One region of the Thermoanaerobacter kivui genome, then DNA from elsewhere that is predicted to be linked to it. Evidence: a T-box and tRNA genes for the amino acid it is inferred to sense, from the RefSeq annotation. Region 1 holds a T-box; the other holds one or more tRNA genes.
What was found. The T-box of region 1 lies ahead of thrS (threonine--tRNA ligase). A T-box ahead of a tRNA ligase gene usually reads a tRNA of that ligase, here a tRNA-Thr.

Region 1 (7,139 bases):
ATAAGGAATCTTTTGAAGTTGTGCCTCTCGTATTTTGTATCCTATTTTTTCATTTCTGTCGTCTAATTCAGCTCTTATGTCATTTTCCAACAGACGCCCGTATACATTTTGGGCATAAGCATAGTGTTTATCAGATATAGGCAAAACTCTAACTTGTACTGGCGCCAGCCAAGTTGGGAAAGCCCCTGCAAAATGTTCAGTAAGAATTCCAATAAATCTTTCTATACTTCCGTAAATTACCCTGTGCAACATTATAGGTCTGTGTTTTTCTCCATCTGGGCCTATATACTCCAGTTCAAACCTTTCAGGCATCTGGAAATCTAATTGGATAGTTCCACATTGCCATGTACGACCTATGCTGTCTTTTAAATGAAAATCTATTTTGGGCCCGTAAAATGCACCATCCCCCTCATTAACTTTATATGGTAAATTCACACGATTTAAAGCAGAAATCAAAGCATTTGTAGCCAATTCCCAGTCTTCATCAGACCCCATAGAATTTTCAGGACGTGTAGACAATTCAACAAAATACTCAAAGCCAAAAATTTTATAGAAATAATCCACTAAATTTATAACCCCTAAAATTTCATCTTCAACCTGCTCAGGAGTCATAAACAAGTGAGCATCATCCTGAGTAAAACTTCTTACTCTCATAAGCCCATGCAAAACTCCTGAGAGTTCATGTCTATGCACTAAACCCAATTCACAAAGTCTCAAAGGCAAATCCCTGTAACTGTGCATTGTAGACTTGTAAACAAGCATTGCTCCAGGGCAATTCATAGGCTTTATTGCATAAGTCTCTCCGTCTATTTCAGTGAAATACATATTCTCTTTATAGTGGTCCCAGTGTCCTGACCTACGCCATAATTCTTCATTCAAAATTATAGGAGTTTTTATTTCCTGATAACCATGCTTTATATGTTCTTTTCGCCAAAAATCTTCTAAAATGTTTCTTATAATCATTCCCTTAGGATGGAAAAAAGGAAAACCTGGTCCTTCAGGGTGGATACTAAACAAATCTAACTCTTTCCCTAATTTTCTATGGTCTCTCTTTTTAGCTTCCTCTAACATATGTAAATATTGATCTAACATGCTTTTTTTAGGAAAACTTATTCCATATATTCTTTGAAGCATTTTATTTTTTTCGTCGCCTTTCCAGTAGGCTCCAGCAACTGACAACAATTTAACAGTTTTTACCATGCCTGTTGACATAAGATGGGGCCCAGCACAAAGGTCAGTAAATTCTCCTTGCTTGTAAAAAGAAATTTCCTCTCCTTCTGGTATTTCTTCTATAAGCTCCACTTTATAAGGTTCATATTTTTCTTTCATCAATTCTATCGCTTCATCTTTAGGAAGGACAAACCTTTCCAACTTATAATCTTCTTTTATAATTCTATTCATTTCCTGTTCTATAGCTTCAAAGTCTTCTGTGGTAAAAGGCCTTTCTGTATCAAAGTCATAATAAAAACCATTGTCTATAGCCGGACCAATTGCCAATTTCACATCTTTAAAAAGCCTTTTTACAGCCTGCGCTAAAATGTGAGAAGAAGTATGCCAATAAATCTTTTTTCCATCCTCATCGTCAAAAGTCAAAATTTCAAGTTTTCCATCTTCTTCAATTTTGGTAGTAAGCTCCACCACTTTTCCGTTAAATTTTCCACCTACCGCTTCCTTTGCAAGCCTTTCGCTTATGCTCTTGGCTATTTCGTAAACTGTCATGCCACTTTCAAATTCCTTCTGTGTGCCATCTTTAAGTGTTATAAGCATGCAACACCCTCCTTTGTAATTTTTTTATTTTCTTAAATAAAAAACCTCTTACCCCGTAAAGAGGCAGAGGTCATCTGCGGTTCCACTCTTTTTTATACTCTGGTATTATATCGGAATAACCGATCGGATTTATCATCCGCAGCTCCGGGGTGGTCTTCGATATTCAGAACATTTGAATGATCTCAGCCTACGTCATTCAATCTCTGTGATGTTCTTTAAATATCTACTTTCCCCCTCATTGCCTTAATATTCAATTTTTTAATCATTATATCCTGCAAAAATGCTTTTGTCAATAGAATTCATAAAAATTGTATTAGGAGAGCCTGCAATATTCCAATTATAAATCCTAAAACTCCTCCCAAAAGCTCTATCATAAAAAGTTCGCTATGAGCAATCTTTATCACCACTTCTTCCAATTTTTCTAACTCAAAACCCCTTATCCTCTCTTCTACAATTTGAGATATGCTGAAGTTTTTGGACATGCTTTCCGCTAACTCATAAGAAGAATGGTTTAAAAAAACGTCAACTTCTTTATTGATAATATCACTGATATAAGCTGATATTATTCCTTTTACACCTTTAGGAAGAAAAGAAGGCAGTTTCCCTTCTGTAACTTCTTTAGCTTTTAATTTGAAATTAGATAATAACAATTGCTTGTTTTCGTCTGTCAAAAGCTTATCCCATAAATCATTAAAAGATAGTAGTTCTTTCTCCACAATTTCTCCCACTGATTTAGCAATTTCATACTTTCTTTTAGGAATAAGACCTTGTACCTCGATTCCTAAAATTTTTATTGGTTTTAAAGGTTTAAACAGCATTTTCACTGCCACAAAATTCGTAAACCACCCAATTGCCGCACCAACTGAAGCCAAAAACAACATCCTCACTAAAAATTGCATCACACCACCTCAAGCTTTAAAAAGTAACAAATATAATAATATCAAATTTTAATAAATTTTAAAACCCAGCTGCAAAGCTGGGTTATTTTTCACACTTAATATTTGAACACAGTTCACAACCATAACAAATTTCTACTCTGTCATAAAAAACTTTTTTAATTGTCTCTATAATTTCCTTGTTTTTTATATTGTTAATGGAATGGAAAAATATTTTTTTGGGAGCAATTGTTATGATAGTACTCATAAGCATGTCTTCGTCGCTTATGGTTCCATCTTTAAACTCAAGAGATATCTCATTTATAAAATCGCTATTTACAAGCTCATGGTTTTCATTGTAAAGTTTGAATTTCCCATTTTTATCAACAACGATGTTTAACACATCCATTTTTGAATCTTGCAACTCCACAAAGTATTTCAGCAAGCCAATAAACTCATTGTACTCCCTCTGCATTAAAAATTCATCCACAGCTTTGTCAGTGATTTCACTGAGCTCCCCAATAAAATCTCTAAGCCTAAAATTGACAAAGCCTTCTATATCTATATAATCATTTTCCTTTAAAAAATCTCTCACAAGAACAAAAATTTGTTCTCTTTTTATTAATTTAAAAGTTTCCCTGTTCACATCGTCTTCAATAATGTTATAAGCAATTTTCTCTATCTGTTCCTTTTCACTTTCTGTAAAATAATAGTAATATTTGTTGATTAACTTTCTTATAATTCTTTTGTCAATTTGATTTACAATTATATCAGAAATAGCCTCAGCTATATAGTTTCTAATCTTTGCAATATTATTAAAGGTTGGCTTATCCTCGATTTTTAAATTATAATATGTTACAGGGCCGCAAACACTTGAATTCACAGCAACCTTTATACCTTTTTCACTCAGGCTTTTTAAACCGTGTTTCAAATTTTCCCCATCTAATTTTAAAGCATTGGAAACTCCTATGGAAATTAATTGCAATTTCTTCTCACTCCCTTCGTTAATAGTATGTGTCTATTTTATCTTTTCTACCGACTTTAAATCAGTGGGATGATGGAACCAATGTCTTTTATTTGATTAAAAGTCAAATAAACAATTTCTACTCCTTTTTTATTCAAAAATTCAATAATTTTTTTATAATTTTTATGAGACTTAAACGACCCAGTCACAGCCAATTTCTTATTTGCTATGAGTCCCATTGCTCCACCAACAAATCCGTATTTAAAACCTTCTAAAATAATTTCTCCCGGTTCAATCAAAAGAACTTCTATTCCATTTTTCACTGCAACTTCAAAAATACCTTTGTCTGAGGTTATAAAGCTGTTATCATCTATGATAGCCATATTGCACTTTGTGTAACCCTGCTTTACATTTAAAAATTTAATTCCCTTCTGTTCTAATGATTCCCTTAAAATAGGGTCTGTATATTTCAAGTTGTGAAAAGCTATATTTCCCAATCTTGCTACATTATATGCGATGTTATAGGGATAGTTGCGTTTCAAATAAGTTTGTCCTAATCTTACATTTAAACCTATTTGTTTTAATTTTTGTATAAAGCTATTGGATACATTTGGAGCTATAATAACTTCACCATCTCCTAAAGGATGTATGAGGATATCGGGGTGAAAAGAAATTGCATCATATAAATCATTACATTTTTCTGTATATATTACACCTATACTTAATTTAGTTAGACTATTACCTATTTCTTTTTCTCTCCCATCAATAACAACGTACTTTACCTCATCTACAGGAACAAAAGGATTTATCACCATTTTCACCTCTTATAAAAATTAGGCATACATATTGTATGCCCTAACTCTTTCTTCTATCTTTTAGGTAGCAGCTTCCGTCCATAATCTTTAATTTCTTTTTCAATTCAGCAGCTACTGCACTTATTTCCAAATCATTTTTAAAATCTCTAAATTCATTTGTGACAATAGCAATAGAAATTGAAACCAGTGGAAACATCATCTTTTCTCCAGTCCTACTAATTGTCTCTATGTAACCCCGTTTTCTATCTTCATCGTCATATAAATACTTTATTTCCTCATCAAAGCGAGAAATTATATACTTACACATCTCTTCAGCTTTATCAGGAGTAGTAATTATCACAAAATCATCTCCACCTATGTGTCCCAAAAAATCTCTTTCATTTCCAATCAGATTTACAGCATCTGATAAAATTTTGGCTGTAAGTTTTATTACATTATCTCCTCTTAGAAAACCATAGTAATCATTATAAGACTTAAAATTGTCCAAATCAATATACAAAATGGCATAAGGCTTGTTTTCTTTAATTCGCCTTTTTATTTCTTCTTTAATGTCAATATTTCCTCTAAGACCAGTAAGAGGGTTGGCCATTCTGTTGTGTTCTATTCGCTGAAACAAATTATTGACTTTAAACAGAAGTTCTTTGTCATTAAAAGGTTTCACTAAATAATCATCTGCACCCAATTCCAACCCCTTAATTTTTTCTTCAAAATTGTCCTGTGAAGTCAAAAGTATTATAGGAAGCATCAAATTTTCTTCTTCTTTCCTCAAAATTCTTAAAAGGTCAAAGCCATTCATGCCTGGCATAACTATATCTAATATTACCATATCAGGTAATTTATTCCTGTATATTTGCAAAGCCTCTTCTCCATCTTTAGCCTCTAGCACCCCATACCCAGCATTTTCTAAAATATCTTTCAAGATTTTCCTTGTAAGTTTATTATCATCGACAATAAGAATGTTTCTCCCCTTCACAATGCTTCCCCCACAAAAAAACATTTAATAACCCCATACTATTATATAAAAATTTTGGCAAAAAAACTACTACTTTAGTAAATTAAATTTAAATAAAAAATGAAAAAATTTCACATAAAATTTTATGCAGTTTCTTCAAAGAAAAGAGAGTAATATTTTGAAATTTTTTCTTCTAATGTGTCCATACTTATAAAACGAGCCTCTCTTATTGCCTCTTTTCCATCCACATAAACTATTACAGTAGGAACAGTAAAAACAGAAAACTTACCAGAAGCCAGCGGAATCTCATCAATAGGAATGTGAAAACTTTTTATTTTTGGATAGTTTACTAGCATTTCTTCAAGTTTAGGAAGTAATGATGTACATATTCCGCAATCTTGTGTAGAAGAATAAAGAAATACCATATCATTTTCCTTTATAATTTGTTCTATATTTTCTATGTCGTTAATTTTATCCACAATTTCCCTCCTATCCAAAAGACTACAAACGATTAGATTTTAAAATTAAGATTCTATAATAAATGTTGGGGTGGATAAAAAACATCTTACAAAAAAAGAGAGCACTTATTCTGAATGCCTGCTATAATAGAAGTGGAAAAAACAATCTAACAAAAGGAGGCATCAGAATAAGTGCAAGGTAATTATATCACAAATTTCTTAAAATCTGAAGAGATAATTTGGGAAGGTGTTATAGAACATGACGACAAAATAGAACTGCATATTAAGATGAAGCAGAAACCACATATTTGTCCAAGATGCGGAGAAATAACATCTAAGATTCATGATTATAGAGTACAAAGGATAAAAGATGTACCGCTATTCGGAAAGCCAACAGTGATAGTACTAAAAAAGAGGAGATATGTTTGTCGCTGCTGTGGCAAGAAGTTCTATGAACATATAGACTTTCTGCCACGCTATCATAGAATGACCAACAGATTATCTATTTACATACTACAACAACTAAAAAAACAACAAAGCATGAAAGATATATCTGAAGTTACAGGGGTATCAATTACGACTGTGATGAGACTTTTAGACAGAGTAGGAGTAGAACCTGATTATAAAACATTACCGGAAATTATCAGTATAGACGAATTCAAGGGGAACTCTGGAGGCAGGAAATATCACTGTATTATTGTAGACCCAAAAGAGAGAAAAATATTAGATATTTTAAAAGACAGAAAACAAGAGAATCTGAGTGAATATTTCAAAAGATTTAAAGAGAGGAATAAAGTAAAGTGGGTTATTATAGACATGTGGAGGCCTTTTTCAGATACAGTAAAAACATATTTCAAAGGAGCTAAAATAGCAATAGACAAATTTCATTTTACAAGGTACATATATTGGGCAATAGAAAATGTAAGAAAAAGAATACAAAAAGAATTGCCAGACAATAAAAGAAAATATTTCAAAAAAAGCCGCAAGCTACTTCTTGCAAAATATGATACTTTAACAACAGAACAAAAAGAAGAATTGGAAGTAATGTTCTGGTACAGTGACGACTTAAGGATAGCATACCTTTTAAAAGAAGAATTTAATGATAAAGTATTAAAATGCAAGAATTCAAAGGATGCAAAAATAGAATTAAAAAGATGGATACAGTTAGCTAAAGAAAGCAAAATTGATGAATTTAAAAGATGTGTGCAAGTATTTAACCGTTGGTTTGAAGAAATAACAAATGCCTTTGATATCCCTTACACTAATTCTGTAACAGAAGGTTACAATAATAAAATTAAAGTACTAAAA
Region 2 (7,139 bases), 450 kb from region 1:
CTGGGCTCCATGCCATAATATTGCACAGAATTGCCCATTATTTATATAAAAAAGGCTTGATTTTATTGCCAAGACTTATCTCTCAATTTAATAGGTTTATAACAGGTATTGAAATACACCCCGGAGCTAAAATAGGGAAAGGGTTCTTTATTGACCATGGTATGGGAGTTGTAATAGGTGAAACTACTGAGATTGGAGACAATGTCACTATCTATCAAGGAGTGACTTTAGGCGGAACAGGTAAAGAAAAGGGGAAAAGGCATCCTACTATAAAGGACAATGTTGTTATAGGCAGTGGTGCAAAAGTACTAGGTCCTATAGTAGTAGGCGAAAATTCAAAAATTGGGGCAGGAGCTGTTGTTTTAAAAGATGTACCACCTGGCAGCACTGTAGTAGGAGTGCCTGGGCGTTGTGTCAAAAGAAACAATGTGCGCATAGCTTCACCATATACTGTAGATTTGGAACACGGGAAGCTTCCTGACCCTATTGAAGAAGAATTAGAAAAGTTAAGAAAAAGAATTGAGAGATTAGAGCAAATTATAAGTGAAAAGGAGGAAGAGAAGGATGAAGCTGTATAATACTCTTTCACGGACAAAAGAGGATTTTGAACCTTTAAATGATAAAATAGTCAACATGTATGTATGCGGACCAACGGTTTACAATTACATTCACATAGGAAATGCTAGGGCTTTCATTGTGTTTGACACTGTAAGAAGGTATTTGGAGTACAAAGGATATAAGGTGAATTACGTTCAAAATTTTACTGATATTGACGATAAAATAATTAAAAGAGCACAGGAAGAAAACATCACTACAAAAGAAGTAGCGGAAAAGTATATAGAAGAGTATTTTAAAGATGCTGATAATTTAGGGATAAAGAGAGCCACAGTTCATCCCAAAGCTACAGAGCATATAGAAGACATAATTGAGTTTATAAAAATTCTCATTGATAAAGGATATGCCTATGTGGTAAATGGCAATGTTTATTTTGAAACGGCTAAATTTAAGGACTATGGCAAACTTTCTCACAAAAATATAGAAGAATTAGAGGCAGGAGCAAGGATAGAAGTAAATGAGGAAAAGAAAAACCCCATGGATTTTGTGCTGTGGAAAGCGCAAAAACCCGGTGAACCGGCTTGGGAGAGCCCGTGGGGTAAAGGCAGGCCTGGTTGGCATATAGAATGCTCTGTTATGTCTACAAAATATTTGGGGAAAACATTGGATATCCATGCAGGAGGTCCTGATTTGATTTTTCCTCATCACGAAAATGAAATTGCTCAAAGTGAAGCAGCCTATGGAGTTCCATTTTCTAAATATTGGATGCACATAGGATATCTGAATATAAACAATGAAAAAATGTCAAAATCAAAAGGCAATTTCTTTACAGTAAGAGATCTGACCGAAAAATACAATCCTGAAGTGTTAAGACTTTTTATGCTTATGGCTCATTACAGAAGCCCTATTAATTTTAGCTTAGACCTTATGGAGCAGGCAAATTCTGCTCATGAAAGGTTGACAAATGCTGTAAGTAATTTAAAACATCTACTTAATGTGTGCAAGGATAGGGAATTAAATGAACAAGAGAAACAGTTGATTGAAAAATTTGAGGAATATAAAAAGGAATTTGAAAGAGCGATGGATGACGATTTTAATACAGCAGATGCTATTTCAGTTTTATTTGAAATGGCAAAAACAGCTAATACAAATATTAGTGGAAATTCTTCAAAGAAATTGATAGAATATATTTTAGAAGTGTTTTTAAAGTCGTCAGAAATTCTCGGGCTTTTTTATAAAGGCACAGAAGTACAACTAAATGATGAAGAAATAATGGCTTTAATAGAGGAAAGGCAAAAAGCAAGGAAAGAAAAGAATTGGAAACTGGCTGACGAGATAAGAGATAAATTAAAAGAACGGGGAATAATACTAGAAGATACCCCAGAAGGAGTAAGGTGGAAAAAGGTTTGATGAAACATTTTGAAGATAAGGGATTTTTTACAAAAAGGGGGTTTTAAGTCTATCACCCCTCGTTTTGGCTTTTATAGGAGATAGCGTTTATGACCTTTATATTCGTACAATGACAGTTAACAAAAGCAATCGTCCAGTCCACTTTTTGAACAAAGAGACGGTCAAGTATGTTAAAGCCAAATCTCAAGCTAACGCCATAAAAAGAATTTACGATTTTCTCACTGAAGAAGAAAAAGACATTGTAAAAAGAGGAAGAAATGTAAAGTCTGCTACAATACCTAAAAACGCCGATGTACAAGATTACAGATATGCTACAGCTTTTGAGGCTTTAATTGGCTATTTGTATCTTACAAAAGATTTTAAAAGGTTAGAAGAGATACTCAAGCTTTCTGTACAATTCAATGAAGAATAAGGTGGGAATTATGGAAGAACAAAATATAATTTTTGGAAGAAATCCAGTGATAGAAGCTATAAGAGGCGGTAGAGAAATTGAAAAGATTTATGTTTCTAAAACTGCAGGTGGAAATATTTCAAAAATAATAAACCTTGCAAAAGAAAATGGTATTGTAGTTTCAACTACTGATAATGAAACGCTGGATAAACTCTCTAATTTTCAGAATCATCAAGGAGTTGTAGCTTTATGTGCTCTGTACAAATATTTTGACGTAGAAGACCTTTTAGAATATGCTGAGCAAAAGGGAGAGAAGCCTTTTTTAGTAATACTTGATGGCATAACAGACCCCCATAATTTAGGTGCGATCATAAGGAGTGCAGAAGCTTTTGGAGTTCACGGGATCATAATTCCCAAAAGACGAGCTGTTGGCGTTAATGCTACTGTGGTGAAAACTTCAGCAGGAGCAGTTGAGTACGTAAAAATTGCAAAGGTATCTAATATAAATAAAACTATAAAAAAACTTAAGGAAAAAGGATTGTGGATTGTTGGCACAGAAGCAAATGCAGAGAAAAGTTTTGGAGATTTAGATTATGATATTCCCCTTGCGCTTGTCATTGGAAGTGAAGGAGAAGGGATTTCCAAATTAATTTTACAAAACTGCGATTTTGTAGTTAAAATTCCTATGTGGGGGCATATAAATTCTCTCAATGCCTCTGTTGCAGCTTCTCTGATGATTTATCAAATTGTATCAAAAAGAATTAAGTAAGGCGTGATTAGATGTACATGCTTGTAGATGGTTACAATGTCATAAACAACTGGCAGGTCCTTAAAGAGGAAGCACAAAAAAGCTTGGAAGATGCAAGAAGTAAATTGATTGATATGCTGGCTGACTTTAAGGGGTATTCAGGTATAAACATAATATTGGTTTTTGATGCTATGTATGTAAAGGGAAGTTTAGAAAAACACGAAGAAATTAATGGGATTGAGGTAGTTTATACAAAAGAAGGAGAATCGGCGGATTATTTTATAGAGTCAAAAGTAGTGGAATTGTCTAAAAAGGAACAGGTGGTTGTGGTGAGTTCCGATTGGACTATTCAACAGGTGGTTTTAGCCCATGGTGCAATAAGGATGTCTGCCAGAGAGCTTTATGAAGAAATGAATAAATATATTGAAAGTCACAAGAAAAGTTATGTGAATAATATTTATAAAGACAATTTGGAATCTCGCCTTGATGATGAAATCGTAAAAAAGTTGCGCAAAATGTCAGAAAGCAGCTAAAATTAGCTTGACTACTTTTACCAATGTAATGTATAATTATAACGTATAAAGTTGCCTGAATATTAAATGGGGCGGTATTGGTGAAATCTGGGACGCAGCAGGACTACTATGAACCATACGACCACATGCAGGAGGAAGAAATTGTTTTTAAAGCTCAAAAGGGGGATGAGGCTGCCTTAGAGTATCTTATCGATAGGTATAAGAGCTTTGTAAAAACTAAAGCACGAGCGTATTTTTTAGTCGGCGCAGACAGAGAGGACATTGTGCAAGAAGGAATGATAGGGCTTTATAAGGCAATTCGCGATTACAAAAGTGATAAGCTCACCTCTTTTAAGGCTTTTGCGGAATTATGCATAACTCGTCAAATTATCACCGCTATCAAAACTGCCACAAGGCAAAAACACATACCTTTGAATTCTTATGTTTCCCTCAATAAGCCGATCTTTGATGAAGAGTCTGACAGAACGCTTATGGATATTGTCTCCAATGAATGTATTTCTGACCCTGAAGAATTAATAATAAGCAAAGAGGAATACGTTAATATTGAGAGCAAAATGGAAGAGTTGTTAAGTGGCTTAGAGTGGGAAGTTTTGGTATCATATTTAGATGGTAAATCATATCAAGAAATCGCTGAAGATTTAAGCAGACATGTGAAATCCATAGATAATGCTCTGCAAAGGGTCAAAAGAAAATTAGAAAGATATCTTGAAATGAGGAACAGCTAACTATTGACATTTAGAAAACTTTATAGTAAAATCAAAAATCGGAGTTGTGATACTCCTTTTGCCCACGTAGCTCAGTAGGCAGAGCGTCGCCTTGGTAAGGCGGAGGTCACCGGTTCGATCCCGGTCGCGGGCTCCAATTTTCTTGTTGATGTTTTTTTTTATCATAGAGGGTAGAGGATATGTTGCTTGCTTAAGTACATAGCGCAAAATGTATAAAATGTCGCTTTTGCGACATGTCAGACTGTAGACAAACTCATTATGATATGTTGGCATTTTGCATAAGTGAGTGACTTAACAGAGCAGTAACTAAACTTAGCGAGACCGAGAGGCGAAAGGGGGGCCGAAGCCAAGGATGGCGGAGGCGGGCACCTGAGGCACGGAGCCGAATGTGCCCGGAACCCCGCTTGAGCCCGAGGTCGAGCGATAGTTTAGTCTGCGATGTTACTGGAACGAACGATGCAAAATGCCAACAAATAGAACTTTGTCAACAGATTAAAATGTCGCTTTTGCGACATGGTTTAAGAAACACCAGGATAAGTTTATTGTAAAGGAGGATAAAGATGGCGAAGCAAAAATTTGAGAGGAAGAAACCCCATGTAAACATAGGGACGATAGGGCACGTAGACCATGGGAAGACGACATTGACATCAGCGATAACGATGGTATTATCAAAGATAGGATTGGCAGAAGCGAAGGGATATGATGAAATAGACAAAGCGCCAGAGGAGAAGGCAAGAGGAATAACAATAAACACGACCCACGTAGAATATGAGACAGAGAAGAGGCACTATGCGCACGTAGACTGTCCAGGGCACGCAGACTACGTAAAGAACATGATAACAGGGGCAGCACAGATGGATGGAGCAATACTTGTAGTATCAGCGGCAGACGGTCCAATGCCACAGACGAGGGAGCACATACTATTAGCGAGGCAGGTAGGAGTGCCATATATAGTAGTATTTTTAAACAAAGCGGACATGGTAGACGACGAGGAGTTAATAGAATTAGTAGAGATGGAAGTAAGGGAATTGTTGAACGAATATGATTTTCCAGGAGATGACACACCGATAGTAGTAGGGTCAGCATTAAAGGCATTAGAATGCGGATGTGGCAAGAGAGAATGTCAATGGTGCGGCAAGATATGGGAGTTAATGGATGAAGTAGACAATTATATACCGACACCAGAGAGGGATATAGACAAACCGTTCTTAATGCCAGTAGAGGATGTATTTACGATAACAGGAAGAGGGACAGTAGCGACAGGTAGAGTAGAGAGAGGGAAGATAAAGGTAGGAGACGAAGTAGAGATAATAGGACTTACAACGGAGTTAAGGAAGACAGTAGTGACAGGTGTAGAGATGTTCAGGAAGACGATGGACGAAGCGCAAGCGGGAGACAACATAGGAGTGTTATTAAGAGGAATACAGAGGGACGAAGTAGAGAGAGGGCAAGTATTGGCGAAGCCAGGGACGATAAAGCCGCACACCAAGTTTGAGGCACAGGTGTACGTATTGACGAAGGAAGAAGGAGGAAGGCACACACCATTTTTTGACGGATACAGGCCACAATTTTACTTCAGGACGACAGACGTGACAGGGGTAATACACCTGCCAGAGGGAGTAGAGATGGTAATGCCAGGGGACCATGTAACGATAAAAGTAGAGTTAATAACACCGATAGCGATGGAGGAAGGTTTGAAGTTTGCTATAAGAGAAGGCGGCCGTACAGTAGGTGCTGGCGTTGTGTCAGCAATTGAAGAGTAAAAAAGAAGCCGGGTTCAAACCTGGCTTCTTTTGAGTTAAATCAATGCTTTAGCAAACTGTGCAAAATGTCAACTAATGAGCTACCTACAAATCTTTGACACAGACTTTTTGTTTTTGGTGATTGACAAGAAGTTATATTTATGATAAATTTGACTAAGCAGTCGAATCACCGGGAGGTGTAATAATTGAGAGTAAAAATTACATTGGCATGTACTGAGTGTAAGAATAGAAACTATCATACAACAAAAAATAAGAAGAATGACCCTGATAGGTTAGAATTAATGAAATACTGCAAATTCTGCAAAAAGCATACCTTGCATAGAGAGACTAAGTAGTTTTTAAAACTTTAAGAGGATGTGAGGAAATGGCCGGTGAAGGAAGAAAAATTGTCAAGTTTTTCAAAGATGTAAGGGCAGAAATGAAAAAGGTGACATGGCCAAGCAGAGAAACTATGATAACTTATACGGAAATTGTATTAATAGTAGTAGCTCTTTTTACAGTATTCATTTTTTTGATTGACTCAGTTTTTAGTTATCTATTAAAGCTCATTATTAAAGTTTAAAGGAGGTTGGGGCGAGTCCCCAGAGGTTGACTATGCCAGAAAAAGAAAATGCAAAGTGGTATGTGGTTCATACCTATTCTGGATATGAAAACAAAGTTAAGGCTAATTTAGAGAAAATTGTAGAGAATAGGAATTTGCAGCATTTAATTCACCAAATCATCGTACCTACGGAAAAAGTTGTTGAGATTAAAGACGGTAAAAAGAAAACTGTCGAGAGAAAGATTTTCCCGGGTTACGTTTTGGTGAAAATGGTTATGACAGATGATACTTGGTACGTTGTGCGAAATACCAGGGGTGTTACAGGATTTGTAGGCCCTGGATCTAAACCTGTACCATTAACTGAAGCGGAAGTTAGAGCTTTAGGTATAAAAGAGATTCCAACTGCAGTTGACCTTAATGTAAAAGATACTGTCAGGGTTATTTCTGGGCCTTTTGAGAATTTTATTGGAGTA

Region 2: it encodes a tRNA-Thr, which carries the amino acid that the T-box ahead of thrS (threonine--tRNA ligase) is inferred to sense. The anticodon was not compared.

Annotation. Positions count from the first base shown of each region.
Region 1 covers NZ_CP009170.1:1,526,368-1,533,506, forward strand. Annotated here, with positions in the region: gene thrS (threonine--tRNA ligase) at 1-1,767, opposite strand, end outside; T-box leader at 1,824-2,015, opposite strand; gene TKV_RS07760 (DUF445 domain-containing protein) at 2,067-2,666, opposite strand; gene ytxC (putative sporulation protein YtxC) at 2,749-3,627, opposite strand; gene TKV_RS07770 (DUF6873 family GME fold protein) at 3,684-4,418, opposite strand; gene TKV_RS07775 (GGDEF domain-containing response regulator) at 4,462-5,394, opposite strand; gene TKV_RS07780 (thioredoxin family protein) at 5,517-5,852, opposite strand; gene TKV_RS07785 (ISL3 family transposase) at 6,024-7,139, shown strand, end outside.
Region 2 covers NZ_CP009170.1:1,979,400-1,986,538, reverse strand. Annotated here, with positions in the region: gene cysE (serine O-acetyltransferase) at 1-578, shown strand, start outside; gene cysS (cysteine--tRNA ligase) at 565-1,965, shown strand; gene TKV_RS10140 (Mini-ribonuclease 3) at 1,988-2,377, shown strand; gene rlmB (23S rRNA (guanosine(2251)-2'-O)-methyltransferase RlmB) at 2,388-3,125, shown strand; gene TKV_RS10130 (NYN domain-containing protein) at 3,137-3,637, shown strand; gene sigH (RNA polymerase sporulation sigma factor SigH) at 3,718-4,362, shown strand; tRNA gene TKV_RS10120 (tRNA-Thr) at 4,423-4,498, shown strand; gene tuf (elongation factor Tu) at 4,923-6,125, shown strand; gene rpmG (50S ribosomal protein L33) at 6,311-6,460, shown strand; gene secE (preprotein translocase subunit SecE) at 6,490-6,687, shown strand; gene nusG (transcription termination/antitermination protein NusG) at 6,720-7,139, shown strand, end outside.